4 regions of the Streptomyces sp. NBC_01260 genome follow, and region 4 is predicted to be linked to each of the others. Evidence: riboswitches for the same ligand, from Rfam matches in the RefSeq annotation. Region 4 holds a riboswitch; each other region holds the start of a gene.

Region 1 (4,205 bases), 2.0 Mb from region 4:
GACCGCGCCGTCCGGGCCCTGGTCGATGAGCATCGCGATGCCGGCGAACAGGGCTCTGAGCCCGAGCGCCGCCGACTGCCGGACGCCGCTCGGCCGGAACTCCTGACCGAGCTCCGGCAGTGCGCTCAGCCTGCGGTGCATGGCGGCGGCCACGTTCTCGTCCGGCGGCGCGGTGTCCCACAGCAGCTCCAGCGCGGCCACACAGGTGTCCTGGTCCGCCGGGCGCCCCTCGTCGGCGAGGTACTGGAGGAGTACCCCGGCGGTGCGCTCGGCGCAGGCTGCCGAGAACAGCCTGGCCTGGCCGAAGGTCCCCAGGAAGGCCATGCCCCGGACGCTCTCCAAGATCTTCACGGTCGCTCGCTCCTGTGGTGCTCTGCGCGCTGTGCCCGCGTCTCGGACAGGTCGGCGCCGATCCCGGTCGCGACCAGGGCCCCGATGACCGCCACGACCACCAGGCCGGGACACTCCAGTGCGCCCTGTCCCCGGTCCCGCCGCCGGCGTAACCCCAGCACCCGCGCTTCCGTACGTGGTACAGCGCGCCGGCCTAGCCGGCGCCGCAACTCCCCCATGAGTGGCATAAGAACACGCTAACGGTCCCACGGAGCCCGCGTATTGGGCCACGGACCCACTACGCGTGCTCCGTACGGCAGGCCCCTGGGGGCGCCGGACACTCGCTAGCCGGGCCGCACGCTCCCGTAGATCGGCATGTAGTAGATCGACTCCTCGCGCACGTCCGCCCCCGGCTTCGGCGCGTGGATCATCATGCCGTCGCCCTTGTAGATGCCGACGTGGCTGATGTCGTCGTAGAAGAAGACCAGGTCCCCGGGCTGCAGATCCGCCGTGGCGATCCGGGTGCCGACCTTCACCTGGTCCCAGGTGGTCCGCGGGAGGGTGACGCCCGCGGCCTTCCAGGCCGCCTGGGTGAGCCCCGAGCAGTCGTACGAGGCCGGGCCGGTCGCCCCCCAGACGTACGGCTTGCCGATCTGGGCCCGGGCGAACGCGAGGACCTTCCCGGCCTTCGTCGTGGCGCTGCTGTCCGAGCCGGAGCCTGTCCCGGTGCCCGAGCCCGTTCCCGAGCCCGTCCCCGTGCCGGTCCCGCTTCCGGCCTCCTTGGCCTTGCGGTCGGCCTCCGCCTTCGCGGCGGCCTGCTTCTCCGCCAGCTCCGCGGCCTTGCGCTTGGCCTCGGCCTGCTTCTTCCGCTCCAGCTCGGCGAGGCGCGCCTTCTCCTCGGCGGTCAGCTTCGACAGCAGCGTGCGGGCCTCGGTCAGCTTGTTCTGCACGTTCTGCTTGCTGGTACGCAGCTTGGTCTGCGACGCGGTGAGCGTCTCCAGGCTCGTCACCGCCTCGGCACGCTTCTTCGACGCCTCGGCCTGCTTCGTACGGAAGTCCGTGACGGCCTGCTGCTGGTTCGCGGCCATCCGGTTCATGAGGTGGGTCTGGTCGAAGAACGACTGCGGGTCGTTGGCCAGGAAGAAGGTGGCGGTCGGCGCGAGCGCGCCGTCGCGGTACTGGGCGGCGGCGTAGTTCCCGAGCGTCCGGCGGGCGTCGTTCAGCTTGTCGGCGCGCTCGGCGATGTCGTCCAGCAGCGCGTCCACCTTGGTGCGCTGCTTGGCGGACGCCTCTTTCGCCTGGTCGTAGTGCTGGGTCGCGGTGCCCGCCTGCCGGTAGAGGCCGTCGACCTTCTTCTGGACGTCCTCGATGCTGGGCTTCGGGGCCGGGGCCGCCAGCGCGCTCTGCGTGGACAGCAGGGTCACCGAGGCGAGTGCGGCCGTCGTGAACCCGATGGCCGGGGTGGTGCTGCGCACCCGGGGGCGCGGTTTGCGATGCGATGCCAAGGCCGGCATCTCCTTCCGTGGACCGCCTACCGGGTTAGCTGTCGGGTTCGGGCGGAACGGAAGGCTGCCCTACGGTCCTGGTGGGGGTTCGGACCGATTCACCCCGGTGCTGCGTGTGGGTCCCCGGTTCCGGACCCCGTACGGGCAGGCCGGATTCGGCGTGGACGCCCGCTCGGCGTGGTTCGCCTCTGGGGGTACGGGCCGCCCGAACGAGCACGCTAGCCAACTCATGGTGTCGCTGTGAAGGTTGATGTTCGATATGCCCGATACATTTTCGTGACCTTGCCGAAGTGGACGCGGTGCGGGCAGGTCAGGTGCGGGGTCCGTCCACACAGGGTGGGTGCGGCATCGCTTTCCGTGGCCGCGCGGTGGTGCGCGGTTCGTGATGCGGCCCCGGGGTGTCAGTGCGGCCGCCTAGACTCGGACAGCGATGAGCAGCCTCTTTGACGACAGTTTCCTGGCCGGCCTCCAGCACACGGAGGAAGGGCCCCCGCCGCCCCCCGAGGACTCCGCACCCGAAGCGGTGCCGGAGGACCTCTTCGGGGGCGTGTTCGACGGGCCCCCGCCGCCCCGCGACGCGTACTACCGCGACGGGGCCCACCGCCCGGTCATCGACGCCGCCGCGCTGCTCGACGGGCTGAACACCGAGCAGCGTGCCGCCGTGGTGCACGCGGGGTCCCCGCTGCTCATCGTCGCCGGGGCCGGTTCGGGCAAGACCCGGGTGCTGACCCACCGCATCGCCCACCTGCTGGCCGAGCGCGGGGTGCACCCCGGCCAGATCCTGGCGATCACCTTCACCAACAAGGCCGCCGGCGAGATGAAGGAGCGCGTCGAGCAGCTCGTCGGCCCCCGCGCCAACGCCATGTGGGTCATGACCTTCCACAGCGCGTGCGTACGGATCCTGCGCCGCGAGTCGAAGAAGCTCGGCTTCACCTCCTCGTTCTCGATCTACGACGCCGCGGACTCCAAGCGGCTGATGGCCCTGGTCTGCCGCGATCTCGACCTCGACCCGAAGCGCTTCCCGCCGAAGTCGTTCACGGCGAAGGTGTCGAACCTGAAGAACGAGCTGATCGACGAGGAGACCTTCGCCGGCCAGGCGGCGGACGGTTTCGAGAAGACGCTCGCCCAGGCCTACGCGATGTACCAGGCCCGGCTGCGCGAGGCCAACGCGCTGGACTTCGACGACATCATCATGACGACGGTGCACCTGCTCCAGGCCTTCCCCGACGTCGCCGAGCACTACCGCCGCCGCTTCCGGCACGTCCTGGTCGACGAGTACCAGGACACCAACCACGCCCAGTACACGCTCGTACGGGAACTGGTCGGCCCGGCCGGTGCCGCCGACGCCCCCGGCGAGCTGTGCGTCGTCGGTGACGCGGACCAGTCGATCTACGCCTTCCGCGGCGCCACGATCCGCAACATCCTCCAGTTCGAGGAGGACTACCCGGACGCGACCACGATCCTGCTGGAACAGAACTACCGCTCCACCCAGACGATCCTGTCCGCCGCCAACGCCGTCATCGAGCGCAACGAGAGCCGCCGCCCGAAGAACCTCTGGACCAACGCCGGCTCCGGAGCCCGGATCACCGGCTACGTCGCGGACACCGAGCACGACGAGGCGCAGTTCGTCGCCGACGAGATCGACCGGCTGACCGACGCGGGCGACGCCAGGGCCGGAGATGTCGCGATCTTCTACCGGACGAACGCGCAGTCCCGTGTCTTCGAGGAGATCTTCATCCGGGTCGGCCTGCCCTACAAGGTCGTCGGCGGTGTGCGCTTCTACGAGCGCAAGGAGGTCCGGGACGTCCTGGCCTACCTCCGGGTCCTCGCCAACCCCGAGGACACGGTCCCGCTGCGCCGCATCCTGAACGTGCCCAAGCGCGGCATCGGCGACCGGGCCGAGGCGATGATCGACGCCCTGTCACTACGCGAGAAGATCACCTTCCCGCAGGCGCTGCGCCGCGTCGACGAGGCGTACGGCATGGCCGCGCGTTCCGCCAACGCCGTCAAGCGGTTCAACACGCTGATGGAGGAGTTGCGCACGATCGTCGAGTCGGGCGCGGGCCCCGCGGTGGTGCTGGAGGCCGTCATGGAACGGACCGGCTACCTCGCCGAGCTCCAGGCCTCCACCGACCCGCAGGACGAGACCCGGATCGAGAACCTCCAGGAGCTTGCCGCCGTCGCGCTCGAATTCGAGCAGGAGCGCGGCGAGGAGGAGGGTGCGGGCACCCTCTCCGAGTTCCTGGAGCGGGTCGCGCTCGTCGCCGACTCCGACCAGATCCCCGACGAGGACACCGACGGCTCCGGAGTCGTCACGCTGATGACCCTGCACACGGCGAAGGGCCTCGAATTCCCGGTGGTCTTCCTGAC
Region 2 (4,205 bases), 4.5 Mb from region 4:
CCGCCGAGCTGTGTCTCGGCAGCGGGATCCACCGGCGCTGAGGCGCCGTCCCCGCCGCCGGCCCGTCCGGTCGCCAGAGAGGACTGTCATGTCCGATTCCGAGAACTACGACCCGCTCACCCCGGCCAGGCGGAAGGACTCCGACTCGCAGGAGCGGAAGATGCCCCGCGGCCTGGTCATCAGGCTGTTCGCCTACCTGGTGGCCGGGCACGTCATCGCGGGCTTCCTCTACCTGCTGTTCGCGGTGGGGATGCACAACCAGTAGCCGCGCGCTCTGTGGCCCGGCCGGCCGGTCAGGCCTCGTCGAGGAGCCGCTCGCGCAGCCGCTCCCGTGTCTCGGGGGTGATCTTCAGCCCCTCGGAGAGGTAGCGGTCGGTGCCGCCCCAGGTCTCGTCGATCGTGTCGAAGGCCGCGGCGAGATATTCGCTGTGGGCTCCGAAGAGCGGGCTGAGGAGCTCCATCACCTCGGGCGACATCCCGGCCGCCGAGGTGTCGCTGCGGCGCACCCGGTAGCGGCGGTGGGCTTCGTTGGACTTGAGGTAGTCGGCCTCGACGGCCTCGCGCCTGACGCCGACCGCGAGCAGGGAGACCGCGATCGAGAGCCCTGCCCGGTCCTTGCCGGCCGCGCAGTGCATCAGGGCGGGGACGCTGTCCTCGGCCAGGGCGTGCAGCACGCGACTGTGCTCGGCGGTGCGGTCCAGGATGATCGAGCGGTAGGAGGCGACCATGCGGTCGGTCCCCTTGCCGCCGCCGAGGATGCCGCGCAGCTCGTCCATGTTGCCGTCGCGCACCATCTGCCAGAACTCGGTGCCGTCCGCCGGATCGGTGAGCGGGATGTTCACGTTGCGCACGCCGGGCAGCTCGACGTCCATTCCGTCCAGCTTGAGGTCGGTGGCGTTGCGGAAGTCGAAGACGGTGTGGAGGCCGAGGCCGCCGAGGAACGCGGCGTCCTCGGCGGTGGCGCCCGCCAGGTGACCGCTGCGGTAGAGCCGTCCGTACCGCACCCGGCGGCCGTCCGAGGCGGGTAGCCCGCCCACGTCACGGAAATTACGGACCCCTGCCAGCTCGGGTTCCGTCGACGGGGTCTGCGGCAGCTGCTGCGTCACGGTCACTCCTGGAGGCTCTGCCGCCGACGCGTGTCGCCGACGGGTCCACTCCCGTGACGATACGACATCGGATACTCGGGCAATCATGTCGGTGACGGCTCCATGTGCCCGTTCTTCTGCCCTCTGCGCGGCCCCCGGACCGCCACGGTTCGGGGGCCGTCGGGGCGCGCGCAGCGACGGTGGTGCCGACGCGGGGCGGCCGCGGCTCCGAAGTGAATGGTGGGTGCGACATGTCCGTATTGAGGCCTTTAGTCGAACATGCCCTGCTTATAAGGGAGATGGTCGCCCACTCGTGAGCGGGATCATATCCGTGACGGTGTGTGGCGGTGCGCCGGTTGGGTAATCCGTGCGTCGTGCGGAAAGCCAAGATCCATAATCCACGGAGTGTCACCGGAATTCCGCGCCGATTTTCCGGAGCGGAATCCGGAGTGGAACCCATGGCTTGTTTCCGCCGTCCCGGCTCGCTTACGTTCACTCTCAATCCGGATGGAACGCCTAATCCTGCCGCCGTCCGGAATTCGCACCCACTCACCGTGTGGCAGGAGCGGGGGAACCAGGTAAGCCGCCGACCGGAGAGATCCGGCCGGCTCGGGGTTAAGTCGCGCCAGGCGTGACCGGGCATCTCCAGCCCGAACCCGACAGCTCACCTCGTAGGCGCCGGAGAGGAAATTCTTCATGCCCATACTGGGTAAGCACCGCCGTCCGAAGTCCAGCACCATCGCCCGTGGCATCGTCGTCGCCAGCGCCGGCGGAGCCGTCATCGTGCTTCCGCTGCTCGGTGCCACCGGTGCCACCGCCGCGGAGCACGCCGCTCCCGCCACCGCGAAGTCGGCCGCCGCCACGCACGCCGCCCCGGCCAAGCCGGTCGCCGAGAAGCAGGCCGGCACCAAGACGTACTCCGTGGTCTCCGGCGACTACCTGTCGAAGATCGCTGCCCAGCACAAGCTCAAGGGTGGCTGGGAGAAGCTGTACCAGGACAACCGCGAGGTCGTCGGCGACGACCCGAGCCTGATCTTCCCGGGCATGAAGCTGACGCTCGGCGGCGAGGCCTGGGGCCACGCCTCGACCACCGGCTCGCACACCTCCGCGGGTGCCACCACCCCGTCGAAGGCCCCGGCTCCGGCCAAGACCGAGTCGAAGGCCCCCGCGGCTTCCAACTCCGCGTCCTCCTCCGGTACCCAGGCGTCCAACGAGACCTCGGCCCCGGCCGGTCAGGGCACCGCCTCCGGTTACGTCCACCCGGTTCCCGGCAGCCACACCACCGCCTACCGCGCCTCCGGCGCCAACTGGTCCAGCGGCAGCCACACCGGCATCGACTTCCCCGTCTCCACCGGCACCAGCGTGAAGGCGATCACCTCGGGCACCGTCGTCACCGCCGGCTGGGGCGGCGCGTACGGCAACGAGGTCGTCATCAAGCACGCCGACGGCCACTACTCGCAGTACGGCCACATGTCCTCGCTCTCCGTCTCGGCGGGCCAGACCGTGACCGCGGGCCAGCAGGTCGGCCTCTCGGGCGCCACCGGCAACGCGACCGGCCCGCACCTGCACTTCGAGATCCGCACGGGTCCGGCGTACGGCTCGGACATCGACCCGATCGCCTACCTGGCGTCGCACGGGATCAACGTCTGATCCAGGCAGTACCGGTCCGGTGACCCGGACCAGAGCAATACACAGAGGGACGGTGCGCGGCGGCGCACCGTCCTTCTGCTTATTCCCCCTTTACCAAAAACTGACCGGGTGGTCTATCTCACCACCCGTCAACCCCGTATTACGGTCGCGTAGGTCACATTCGACGGTGCAGGATATGCCCTTGTGGCAAACGATTCGAGAAACATCCGACAGGGCGTCATCAACCGACAGGGCGCCATCGAGTCGTACGCGGCGATTGGCGACAGTTTCACCGAGGGAGTCGGCGACCTCGGCCCGGACGGGACATTCGTCGGCTGGGCGGACCGGTTCGCGGTAATCCTCGCGGACCAGCTCCCGGACCCCGAAACGGCGCCGCGCATTACTGGCGCCGCGCACGGGAACTTCAGGTACGCCAATCTCGCCGTACGAGGACGTCTCCTCGACCAGATAGTCGAGGAGCAGGTGCCGCGCGCCAGGGAACTCGCCCCCGACCTGGTGAGCTTCTGCGCGGGCGGCAACGACATCATCCGGCCGGGCACCGACCCCGACGACGTCGCCGAGCGCTTCGAGCGCGCGGTCGCGGAGCTGACCGAATCGGTCGGCACCGTCATGGTCACCACCGGCTTCGACACCCGTGGTGTTCCCGTGCTGCGCCATCTGCGCGGCAAGATCGCCACCTACACCGCCCATGTGCGGTCCATCGCGGACCGCTACGACTGCCCGGTGCTCGACCTCTGGTCGCTGCGCTCCGTGCAGGACCGGCGCGCATGGGACGGCGACCGGCTGCATCTGTCGCCCGAGGGACACACCCGGGTCGCGCTGCGCGCCGCCCAGGTGCTCGGTCTCGACGTGCCGGCCGACCCGGACCAGGAGTGGCCCCCGCAGGCGCACCGGGGAACGCTGGAGGTCCGGCGTGACAACATCAACTGGGCGCGCGAGTACCTGGTGCCGTGGATCGGGCGGCGCCTGCGCGGCGAGTCCTCGGGGGACCACGTGGAGGCGAAGCGGCCGGACCTGCTGCCGCTCTGAGGGGCCGGGCCGGTCAGGGTTCGCCGAACGGGTGCCGTTCGGCGAACTCGGGGGCGGTGATCCCCAGAAGCACCAGGTCGTGATGGCGTCCGGCGAAGAACTCGTGGTCGCGCAGCCGGCCCTCCTCGGTGAAGCCGAGCCCGCGGTGCAATGCGACCGACGCGCCGTTGTACGCGTAGACCTGCGCCTCGCACTTGTGATAGCGCCGCTCGCCGAACATGAAGCCCAACAGCAGCACGATCGCCTCGGACGCGTACCCGCGCCGCTGATGACCGCCGCCGACCCCGATGCCGTAAGTGAACCTGCCGGTGCGCGGGTCGGCGTCATGGGTCGAGATGCCACCGACGAGCACTCCACCGTCCAGGGCCTCGATCGCCAGCCGGAAGCAATCCCCGGTGGGCTTGGCGACGGCCTGCTCCGCCGCCCAGGCGCGGTACCCCT
Region 3 (4,205 bases), 2.7 Mb from region 4:
GACGCCGTTGCCCCCGTCCTCACCCGGCGCTGCGGCCAGCAGGCCGAGGCGGCCGTTCCTGTCCGGGTCGCTCAGCCGGACCTGGCCTCCCCAGTGGTCGCCCTTCTCCGCCACGCCCAGGACGAACCCCGAGTTCTGGTCCCAGGAGGCCGCGTCGGCGGCGGTCAGCCCGTCGGCCGAGCCGCGCAGCACCCACACGGCGCCTGCGTCCGCGACGTCGTAAATGTCCTCGCCCGGTGCGCCGATCGCCACGTCCGCGTACCCGTCGCCGTTGACGTCCGCCACGGAGAGGTCGCTTCCCCAGCCGTCGCCGGCCTCGGCCTTGCCCGGGATGCCCGGGGTGTCCTGCGTCCACCACACCGGCGGGGTGCCCGGGCCCTCGGCGCCGGCCGGCCCGTCACCGGCGCTGCCGTAGTACACGCCGACGACTCCACCGGTCACGGCCGCGCCGCCGTCGTCGGGACTGTTCGGCTCCCCGGTGACGAGGTCGTCGTAGCCGTCGTTGTTGATGTCACCGGATGCGACGGCCGGGCCGCCGCGCAGATCGCCCTCGTAGCGGAGTCCCTGGACATCGCCGAGGAACAGCGACGACCAGCCGTGGCCCGATTCCTTGCCCGTGGTCACTCCGGCGACGACGAGATCGGCGAGGCCGTTGCCGTCGTAGTCGCCGGTGGTCATGGCCCTGGGCGCGATCGGGCGGCCCGGGGTGCCGGGGGTCAGGCGGTTTCGCGACGCGGGCACCAACTGCGCGGACCTGCCCTGCGGCGCCGCGTCGTACTGGTACAGGGTGAGGTTGTCGCGGTCGGTCACGGCCAGCTGGTCACCCGGGATGCCGGGGCTGAAGTGTGCCGCCGCGAGAGCACTGCCGAACCGGGCGCCGACCACGAGCTGATCGGCCTGAAGCCAGTCGCTGTCGGCGCCCGAGAGCCCCTTCGGGGAGCCCCACAGCACGACGATGCCGCCCGCGTCGGTCACCGGCTCGATGTCCTCGCCGGGCAGGCCGACGATCGCGTCGTCGTAGCCGTCCCCGTCGAGGTCGCCGGTGGCGAGCGCGCTGCCGAAGCCGTCACCCGCCTCGGCGGCCCCCGGCACCCCGGCGGTGTTCTGGCTGAGCACCACGGGGTTGTAGGTCCCGATGCCCGTCTTCGCGCCGTACTGCACGGTCACGTAGCCCGCGCCCTTCTTCCCGCCGACGGTCCCGCCGGACGCGCCGGTGAGCACGTCCTCGTATCCGTCGCCGTTGAAATCTGTGTTGCGGTCGTTCGCGTGCGTTCCGCCAGGAGTGCCGGCGTAGGCGGAGGGCGCGGCGATGCCGGCCCCTGCCATCAGGAGAAATGCGGCCGCGACAACGGCGGCCGAACGGTTGGTGCGCACGAGCGGCTCCTCGGTTCAAGGATGACCGGGCGAGTCCGGGGGGACGCCAGGAAAGGCCCGTTACCTTCCTGGCGCCCCGTTCGACCTCCTATGAGGCGGAAGGGTTGTACGACACACGAAAAAGGGGTGGGAAGGAGCCGATCGGCTCCTTCCCACCCCTGCGCCCGGCTTCTCCCGAAGGCGGATCCGCGCTATGTCAGTAGGCCCCGAACACGTTGTCGATCGAGCCGTACGTGGCGGCGGCGTAGTTGCACGCGGCGGTGATGTTGGCGACGGGGTCGAGGATGTCCATCGACGTACCGGCCACGTGGTAGGCCTCGAAGGTGGGCTGGATGACCTGGAGGAGGCCCTTCGAGGGGGTGCCGGCGGCGGCGTTCGAGTCCCAGTTGTTGACGATCTGCGGGTTGCCCGAGGACTCGCGGATGACGTTGCGGTAGATGCCGTCGTAGCTGCCGGGGATGCCGTGCTGGGCCATCACGGCCAGCGACTCCTTGATCCAGCCGTCGAGGTCGTCGGTGTACGCCGTCGCAGCCTGCGCCGGAGCGGTGGCTGCGGTCTCCTCAGCGAGGGGCGTGGCCGTCCGCTGGGACCGGTCGGCACGGTCGGTGCCAGCGGCCCGGTCGGACGACTGCGAGGCATCGGCCGTGGGCTTGGACTCGGTCGCGGGCTTTGCCTTCGATTCGGCCGCGGGGGCCGCCTTGGGCGCGACAGCCGCGGACTTGGCACCGATGGTCAGCTTGAGCCCCGGGTAAATCAGATCGGGGTTTCCACCGATCGCACTCCGGTTGTCCTGGTAGAGCCGCTCCCAGCCGCCACTGAGGGAATGTCCCTGGGCGATCTTGGAAAGCGAATCACCGGAGACCACGGAATAGACGGTGGACTCCGCCTTGCGGACGGCAATTTCCTTGGCAGCAACGGAAGTCGAGGCCGCCGACTTTTCTGCGACGACAGAGTGTGCCGGTGCGGCAGAAGCCGATCCGGCCCCGATCAGGGGGAGCGCGAGAACGACTCCGCCCGTGCTCACGGCGATGAAACCGCGGGTCAGGGAGGTGGACTTGGAACGACGGTTCTTACCCATGATGGGCATGGCGCATTTCCTCTCCGCCGCCTGCGAGGTGAGCTGTCGGGTTCGGACTGGAGATGTCCGGCCGCCCGTGATGGCGACTTCACCCCTAGCCGCTCCGGATACCGGACCGGCGGCAAACCTGGGTCCCCCGCTCCTGCCGTACGTGAGTGGGTCGGGTTTCCGGACGGCGGCAGGATTCGGCGTTCCATCCGGATTGACGGTGACCGTAAGCGAGAAACGCCGAGCGAAACAAGCCCTGAATTCTGGATCTCAATTGAATCGCAAGATCAATTAAAGGAAATACTCACCATCAGACCTCCCCGGGGAAGTCAATTTTCTTGGCGCAACAGGGAACCGAAGGCGGACACCCCGCGTCCCGGGGCCAGAAAAGTGATGCTGACCACTGCGCCCGAAACGGGCGATTTGCTGGATATTAATAACCTTTGAGCCACAGAAAAGGTGCCCTGAGGGTTAATTAGCTGCAATTCTGACTAGTTGCGCAATCAGGACATTTGGGCACCCCGGAAGCAGCGCCCCGGGCGCGGTCGAACAGGGGTCGCGGATGGACCCATGCAGAGACTCACGACAGACGGCGCCACGCTCCACTGCGAAGTCCGCGACTCCGGCCCGCTGCGCTCGTCTCCCAGAGCGGTGAGGGCGACGCGGACCGCAGCACCGATCTGCTCGGCCTGCTCGTGGACCGCTGCACCGCGGTCATCGACGCCGAGCTCGACCAGGAAGCGCTGCGGGCGACTCCCGTACACATCGTGCCCGCGAGCGGCAGCGCCACGGCGCCTTCGGGTTTCGTCGGACAGTGCGCGCAGAGCCCCGCCGAGCCGGTCGGCCGGGAAGTCGTCACGTTCCCCGGCGGACACAACGGCAACAGCACGCATCCGCGGGCGTACGCGGCCCGGCTGCGGGACGTCCTGACAAAGGCGTGAACGCGGGCGGTCAGGCAGGGCGGAGCCCAAGTGACCACACCGGCACGGAAGTCACCACACCGGCAAGGAAGTCGGCACCGCCCCGGTGCACCGCCCCTGAGGGCTCAGCTCCCGCCCTCGCGTCGGAGCTGCGCCGAAAGGTGGTGCTGGAGCGGCTGACCGACCGCCGCGAGGTCATGGACGAATTCGAGCGTGCCGTCGTCCGTCAGGGTGTAGCGGCGGCGGGTGGCGCTGACTTCCTTCGCTGTGGGAGCGAGAGCGACCTGATGGGTGGCGAGGTCGGCAGCGCCGTCGGCCGCGCGGCCGGTCAGGATCTCCGCGATACCGGTGGGCTGGGTGATCAGCGCCTCCACGCGCCCGTCCGGCTGCATCCGCCACCAGCCGCTCTCCCGGGCCGACGGCCGCAGCGGGGCACCGTCCGCGTCCAGCAGCCAGGCGCGCGCCTCGTAGTGGAGGAAGGGCCGTCCGTCATGACTGAAGGTCACCTCCTGCGCGTACCGGAACTCCTCGGCGAGCGTCGGGTACTCACCGCGGCCCCGCCCGGCCCAGGTGCCCAGGAACCCGGTCAGCGGTGCGAGCAGTGCGTGCGGTGCAGGCGCTTCGTCCGGCCGGAACGCGTCGGGATACGGGTGCTTCTGGACGGGGTCGAACATCTTGCGCGCTCCTGAGTCGGGGATGGTACCGGTGTCAGCCGGCAGCTTAGGCCCACGGCACGCGAGCGGGCCGCGTCCATGCCCTCACGCATCCGTGCCGTCATACTCCCTCCTCAGCACGGGAGTCACCCCTCGTGGCGGAAGTCCATCATGCAGAAGACCTTGTCGTAG
Region 4 (4,205 bases):
AACGGCGTCCACACCCTGCTGGGCCACCCGGAGCAGCGCGAGCGGCTCCAGCGGTCCCTGGCGGCGGGGGAGACGGAGCTGCTGGCCACCGGGGTCGAGGAACTGCTGCGTTACGACGGTCCGGTGGAGCTGGCGACCTGGCGGTTCGCCACCGAGGCGCTGACGATCGGCGGGCAGCCGGTCGCCGAGGGGGACCCCGTGCTGGTGGTGCTGGCGGCCGCCGACCGGGACCCCGAACGCTTCGCCGCTCCGGACACGCTGGACCTCTCGCGGCGTGACAATCAGCACCTCGGTTACGGTCACGGCATCCATTACTGCCTGGGAGCACCGCTCGCCCGGCTGGAGGGACAGGCCGCGCTCGCCACGCTGCTGAAACGCCTCCCGGACCTGCGACTTGCGGTGGAACCTGCCGATTTGCGCTGGCGTGGCGGGCTCATCATGCGCGGACTGCGCACGCTTCCGGTGGAGTTCACCCCCGAGACCGTCCCCGGCGAAGGTGACGCTCTGTCAACTCTGTGACTTTCACGTGATCTCTGCTGCATCGACTTGTGACACACGTTCGAGTCCCGCTAGGTTCACCGTTCGACTCATCCGTCACTCGTCCGTCACACGGAAGGCATTCCCATGGGCTCCGCGAACGGCAGGCACCGTCGCCCTCGGCAGGCACCCGCGATCGTCGTCGCCGCAGGCGTGACCGGCTCGGCCATCGCCATCCCGCTGCTCGGCGCGGCCGGCGCGCACGCAGCCGACGCCTCGACCTGGGACCGGGTCGCCGAGTGCGAGAGCGGCGGCATGTGGAGTGCCGACCTCAGCAACGGCTTCTACGGCGGCCTGCAGTTCTCGCAGGAGGTGTGGAAGTCCTACGGCGGCGATTCGTACGCCCCGCGTGCGGACCTGGCCAGCCGCTCGCAGCAGATCGCCGTGGCGGAGAAGGTCCTGGACGACCAGGGGCCGAAGGCGTGGCCCAGCTGCGCCGTCATCTCCGGCCTCGCCGTGGACGGTTCCCTGCCGGGCGTCGACCCGGGCAGCACCCCGTCCGCCCACCCGTCCGAGAGCGCGGACCCGTCCGCGAGCGCCGACCCGTCGGACGGCGCGTCCAAGGGCGCCAAGAAGACCCCGTCGGACGACGCCACCGCCGACACCGCCGACACCGCCGACAAGGACCGTACGCCGGACGCCTCGGACTCCCCGTCCGCCACGCCCTCGGCATCCGGCTCCTCCGGCGCGAGTGACACCTCCGACGCCCCGGGCAGGTCCTCCCGGGCCGGGGACACGGGCGGCAGGCACCGCGGTGCGCCGGCCCCGGAGAAGCCCGGCAGCGACCGGGACTCGGGACGGCACGCCTCGCGCGGCGAAGGTGACGCACGCGGCAAGGGCGCACCCGCCGCTGACGGTACGTACACCGTCCGGCCGGGCGACAACCTCTGGGCGATTGCTGACGCACAGAAGCTGCCCGGCGGCTGGACCGGGCTGTACGAGGCCAACAAGGCGGCGGTCGGCTCCGACCCGGACCTCATCCTCCCTGGCCAGAGTCTCGATCTCGGCGTGAAGGCCGGATGAGAACGACCGCGGAAGCAGTCTGATCATCAGCTGAATGCGCCCCAAATCTGGGGTACTTAGGCGGTCTATGTCCCATTTTTGACTAAGTGAGACATGGGTCTCTTTGCGTGAACTGGTGCGTCTTGTTCGGGAGCTCCCCCCGCATCCGTTCCGACCTGCGCAAACAGGCCTTCTTCAGATGCAAGTAAGGGCTGTTTATCCGGTATGTCCTTCTTTGGAGATGGGGGTTGCGTGTGTTTACGGTCGGAACCGCTCGCACCGCGGGCCCCGTCGATCGTCACGCCGAATCCTGCCGTCGGTCGAAGGGAACAGACGCGTAAAGCGCCGTAGGCAGGAGCGGGGGACCCAGGTAAGTGCCGGGCCCGATCGTCGCAAGACGCATCAGGACCGGCTTGGGGTTAAGTCGTGCGCTAGGACGTGCGACCGGGCAACTCACTTGGCCCGAACCCGACAGCTCACCTCGCAGGCGTCGGTGAGGAGAAGTCTCGATGCTGCTGAACAGCAAGGGCAACAAGCACCGCCGCCCGTCCAAGGCCGTCCGTATCGCCACGCTCGCCGGTGTGACCGGTGCCGCCATCGCCGTGCCCCTGATGGGTGCGACCGGCGCCTCCGCGGCCTCCGTCTCCACGTGGGACGCGGTCGCCCAGTGCGAGTCCGGCGGCAACTGGTCCATCAACACCGGCAACGGCTACTACGGCGGTCTGCAGTTCTCGCAGTCCAGCTGGGCCGCCGCCGGCGGTACGCAGTACGCGGCCCGCGCCGACCTGGCCAGCAAGTCCCAGCAGATCACCGTGGCCGAGAAGCTCCTCGACATGCAGGGACCGGGCGCCTGGTCCTGCGCCGGTGCCGGCAACCTGAGCAACGACGGTGTCGACCCGGGTGTCGGCACCGGCTCCACCGCCCCCAAGACCGAGACCGCTCCCAAGCAGGAGTCGGCTCCGGCCCAGCAGGCCGAGCCGAAGAAGTCCGAGCGCACCGAGGCCCCGGCCACCAACCGCTCTGACCGCTCGACCGCCCCCAAGGCGGAGCAGAAGAAGACCGTCACCACCCCGACCGGCGAGAAGGTCAAGAAGGGTGATGGCGAGTACAAGGTCGTCACCGGCGACTCGCTGAGCAAGATCGCGGCCGACCACCACGTCAAGGGCGGCTGGGAGCAGCTGTTCGAGCTGAACAAGGACATCGTCAAGGACGCCGACATGATCTTCCCGGGTCAGCAGCTCCACCTGGTGAAGTGATTCAGCACCCTCCTCGCTGAGCACCCCGGCCCGGCCCGCATCTTCCCCCCATGCGTGCCGGGCCGGGGTTCGCCGGTCGCCGGGCCATCGCTTCGCGGCTCACCGGATTCCGCGTTGATTGTTCAACTGTTGTAGTTACTGGTCAGTAAATTTCTGGCCGTTCGCCCCGCTATGACAGCTCTTGGGTCCTTTTTCGTCCCAGGGGACGGGCGGTCGGCCGACTGAGACGGCCGGGCCGGTTAGGCTCTTGTCGCAAGGCCAAAGTGACCCTGCACAACCAGCGTCATATCCCAGAAGGAGATGCCTCGTGCCGTCCATCGACGTCGTCGTAGCCCGGGAAATCCTCGACTCCCGGGGCAACCCCACGGTCGAGGTCGAGGTTGGCCTCGACGACGGCAGCACGGGTCGTGCTGCTGTTCCGTCCGGAGCCTCCACCGGTGCGTTCGAGGCCATTGAGCTTCGCGACGGTGACCCCAACCGCTACCACGGGAAGGGCGTCGAGAAGGCGGTCCTCGCCGTGATCGAGCAGATCGGCCCGGAGCTCGTCGGCTATGACGCGACCGAGCAGCGGCTGATCGACCAGGCCATGTTCGACCTGGACGCCACGGAGAACAAGGGCTCGCTCGGCGCCAACGCCATCCTCGGCGTCTCGCTCGCCGTCGCCCACGCCGCGTCCGAGGCCTCGGACCTGCCGCTGTTCCGCTACCTCGGTGGCCCGAACGCGCACCTGCTGCCCGTCCCGATGATGAACATCCTCAACGGTGGGTCGCACGCCGACTCCAACGTGGACATCCAGGAGTTCATGATCGCCCCGATCGGCGCGGAGTCCTTCTCCGAGGCCCTGCGCTGGGGCGCCGAGGTCTACCACACGCTGAAGAAGGTCCTGAAGACCAAGGGCCTGTCCACCGGCCTCGGTGACGAGGGCGGCTTCGCGCCGAACCTGGAGTCCAACCGCGCGGCCCTCGACCTCATCGTCGAGGCCATCAAGGAAGCCGGCTACGCCCCGGGCAAGGACATCGCGCTCGCGCTCGACGTCGCCGCGTCCGAGTTCTACAAGGACGGCAAGTACGAGTTCGAGGGCAAGTCCCGCTCGGCCGCCGAGATGACCGAGTACTACGAGGAGCTCGTCTCCGCGTACCCGCTGGTCTCCATCGAGGACCCGCTGTACGAGGACGACTGGGCCGGCTGGAAGGTCATCACCGACAAGATCGGCGCCAAGGTGCAGATCGTCGGCGACGACCTCTTCGTCACCAACCCGGAGCGCCTGGCCCGCGGCATCGAGGAGGGCTCCGCCAACGCCCTGCTCGTCAAGGTCAACCAGATCGGTTCGCTGACCGAGACCCTGGACGCCGTCGAGCTGGCCCAGCGCAACGGCTTCAAGTGCATGATGTCCCACCGCTCCGGCGAGAC

Evidence for each region. Region 4 has a riboswitch for cyclic di-AMP ahead of OG322_RS22560 (LysM peptidoglycan-binding domain-containing protein). Riboswitches for the same ligand answer to the same signal wherever they lie in the genome.
Region 1: linked by a shared signal. The riboswitch ahead of OG322_RS13440 (C40 family peptidase) and the one ahead of OG322_RS22560 (LysM peptidoglycan-binding domain-containing protein) in region 4 are both predicted to bind cyclic di-AMP.
Region 2: linked by a shared signal. The riboswitch ahead of OG322_RS02770 (M23 family metallopeptidase) and the one ahead of OG322_RS22560 (LysM peptidoglycan-binding domain-containing protein) in region 4 are both predicted to bind cyclic di-AMP.
Region 3: linked by a shared signal. The riboswitch ahead of OG322_RS34545 (LysM peptidoglycan-binding domain-containing protein) and the one ahead of OG322_RS22560 (LysM peptidoglycan-binding domain-containing protein) in region 4 are both predicted to bind cyclic di-AMP.

The regions. Positions count from the first base shown of each region.
Region 1 covers NZ_CP108464.1:3,122,856-3,127,060, reverse strand. The annotation lists gene OG322_RS13445 (hypothetical protein) at 1-351, opposite strand, end outside; gene OG322_RS13440 (C40 family peptidase) at 675-1,844, opposite strand; cyclic di-AMP (ydaO/yuaA leader) riboswitch at 1,843-2,006, opposite strand; gene pcrA (DNA helicase PcrA) at 2,266-4,205, shown strand, end outside.
Region 2 covers NZ_CP108464.1:614,793-618,997, reverse strand. The annotation lists gene OG322_RS02785 (helix-turn-helix domain-containing protein) at 1-41, shown strand, start outside; gene OG322_RS02780 (DUF6126 family protein) at 89-265, shown strand; gene OG322_RS02775 (tyrosine-protein phosphatase) at 294-1,106, opposite strand; cyclic di-AMP (ydaO/yuaA leader) riboswitch at 1,618-1,778, shown strand; gene OG322_RS02770 (M23 family metallopeptidase) at 1,782-2,735, shown strand; gene OG322_RS02765 (SGNH/GDSL hydrolase family protein) at 2,919-3,764, shown strand; gene OG322_RS02760 (GNAT family N-acetyltransferase) at 3,778-4,205, opposite strand, start outside.
Region 3 covers NZ_CP108464.1:7,767,401-7,771,605, reverse strand. The annotation lists gene OG322_RS34550 (FG-GAP repeat protein) at 1-1,374, opposite strand, end outside; gene OG322_RS34545 (LysM peptidoglycan-binding domain-containing protein) at 1,571-2,461, opposite strand; cyclic di-AMP (ydaO/yuaA leader) riboswitch at 2,465-2,650, opposite strand; gene OG322_RS34540 (hypothetical protein) at 3,136-3,381, shown strand; gene OG322_RS34535 (FABP family protein) at 3,486-4,034, opposite strand; gene OG322_RS34530 (GNAT family N-acetyltransferase) at 4,160-4,205, opposite strand, start outside.
Region 4 covers NZ_CP108464.1:5,078,850-5,083,054, forward strand. The annotation lists gene OG322_RS22550 (cytochrome P450 family protein) at 1-519, shown strand, start outside; gene OG322_RS22555 (transglycosylase family protein) at 625-1,560, shown strand; cyclic di-AMP (ydaO/yuaA leader) riboswitch at 1,873-2,044, shown strand; gene OG322_RS22560 (LysM peptidoglycan-binding domain-containing protein) at 2,049-2,795, shown strand; gene eno (phosphopyruvate hydratase) at 3,103-4,205, shown strand, end outside.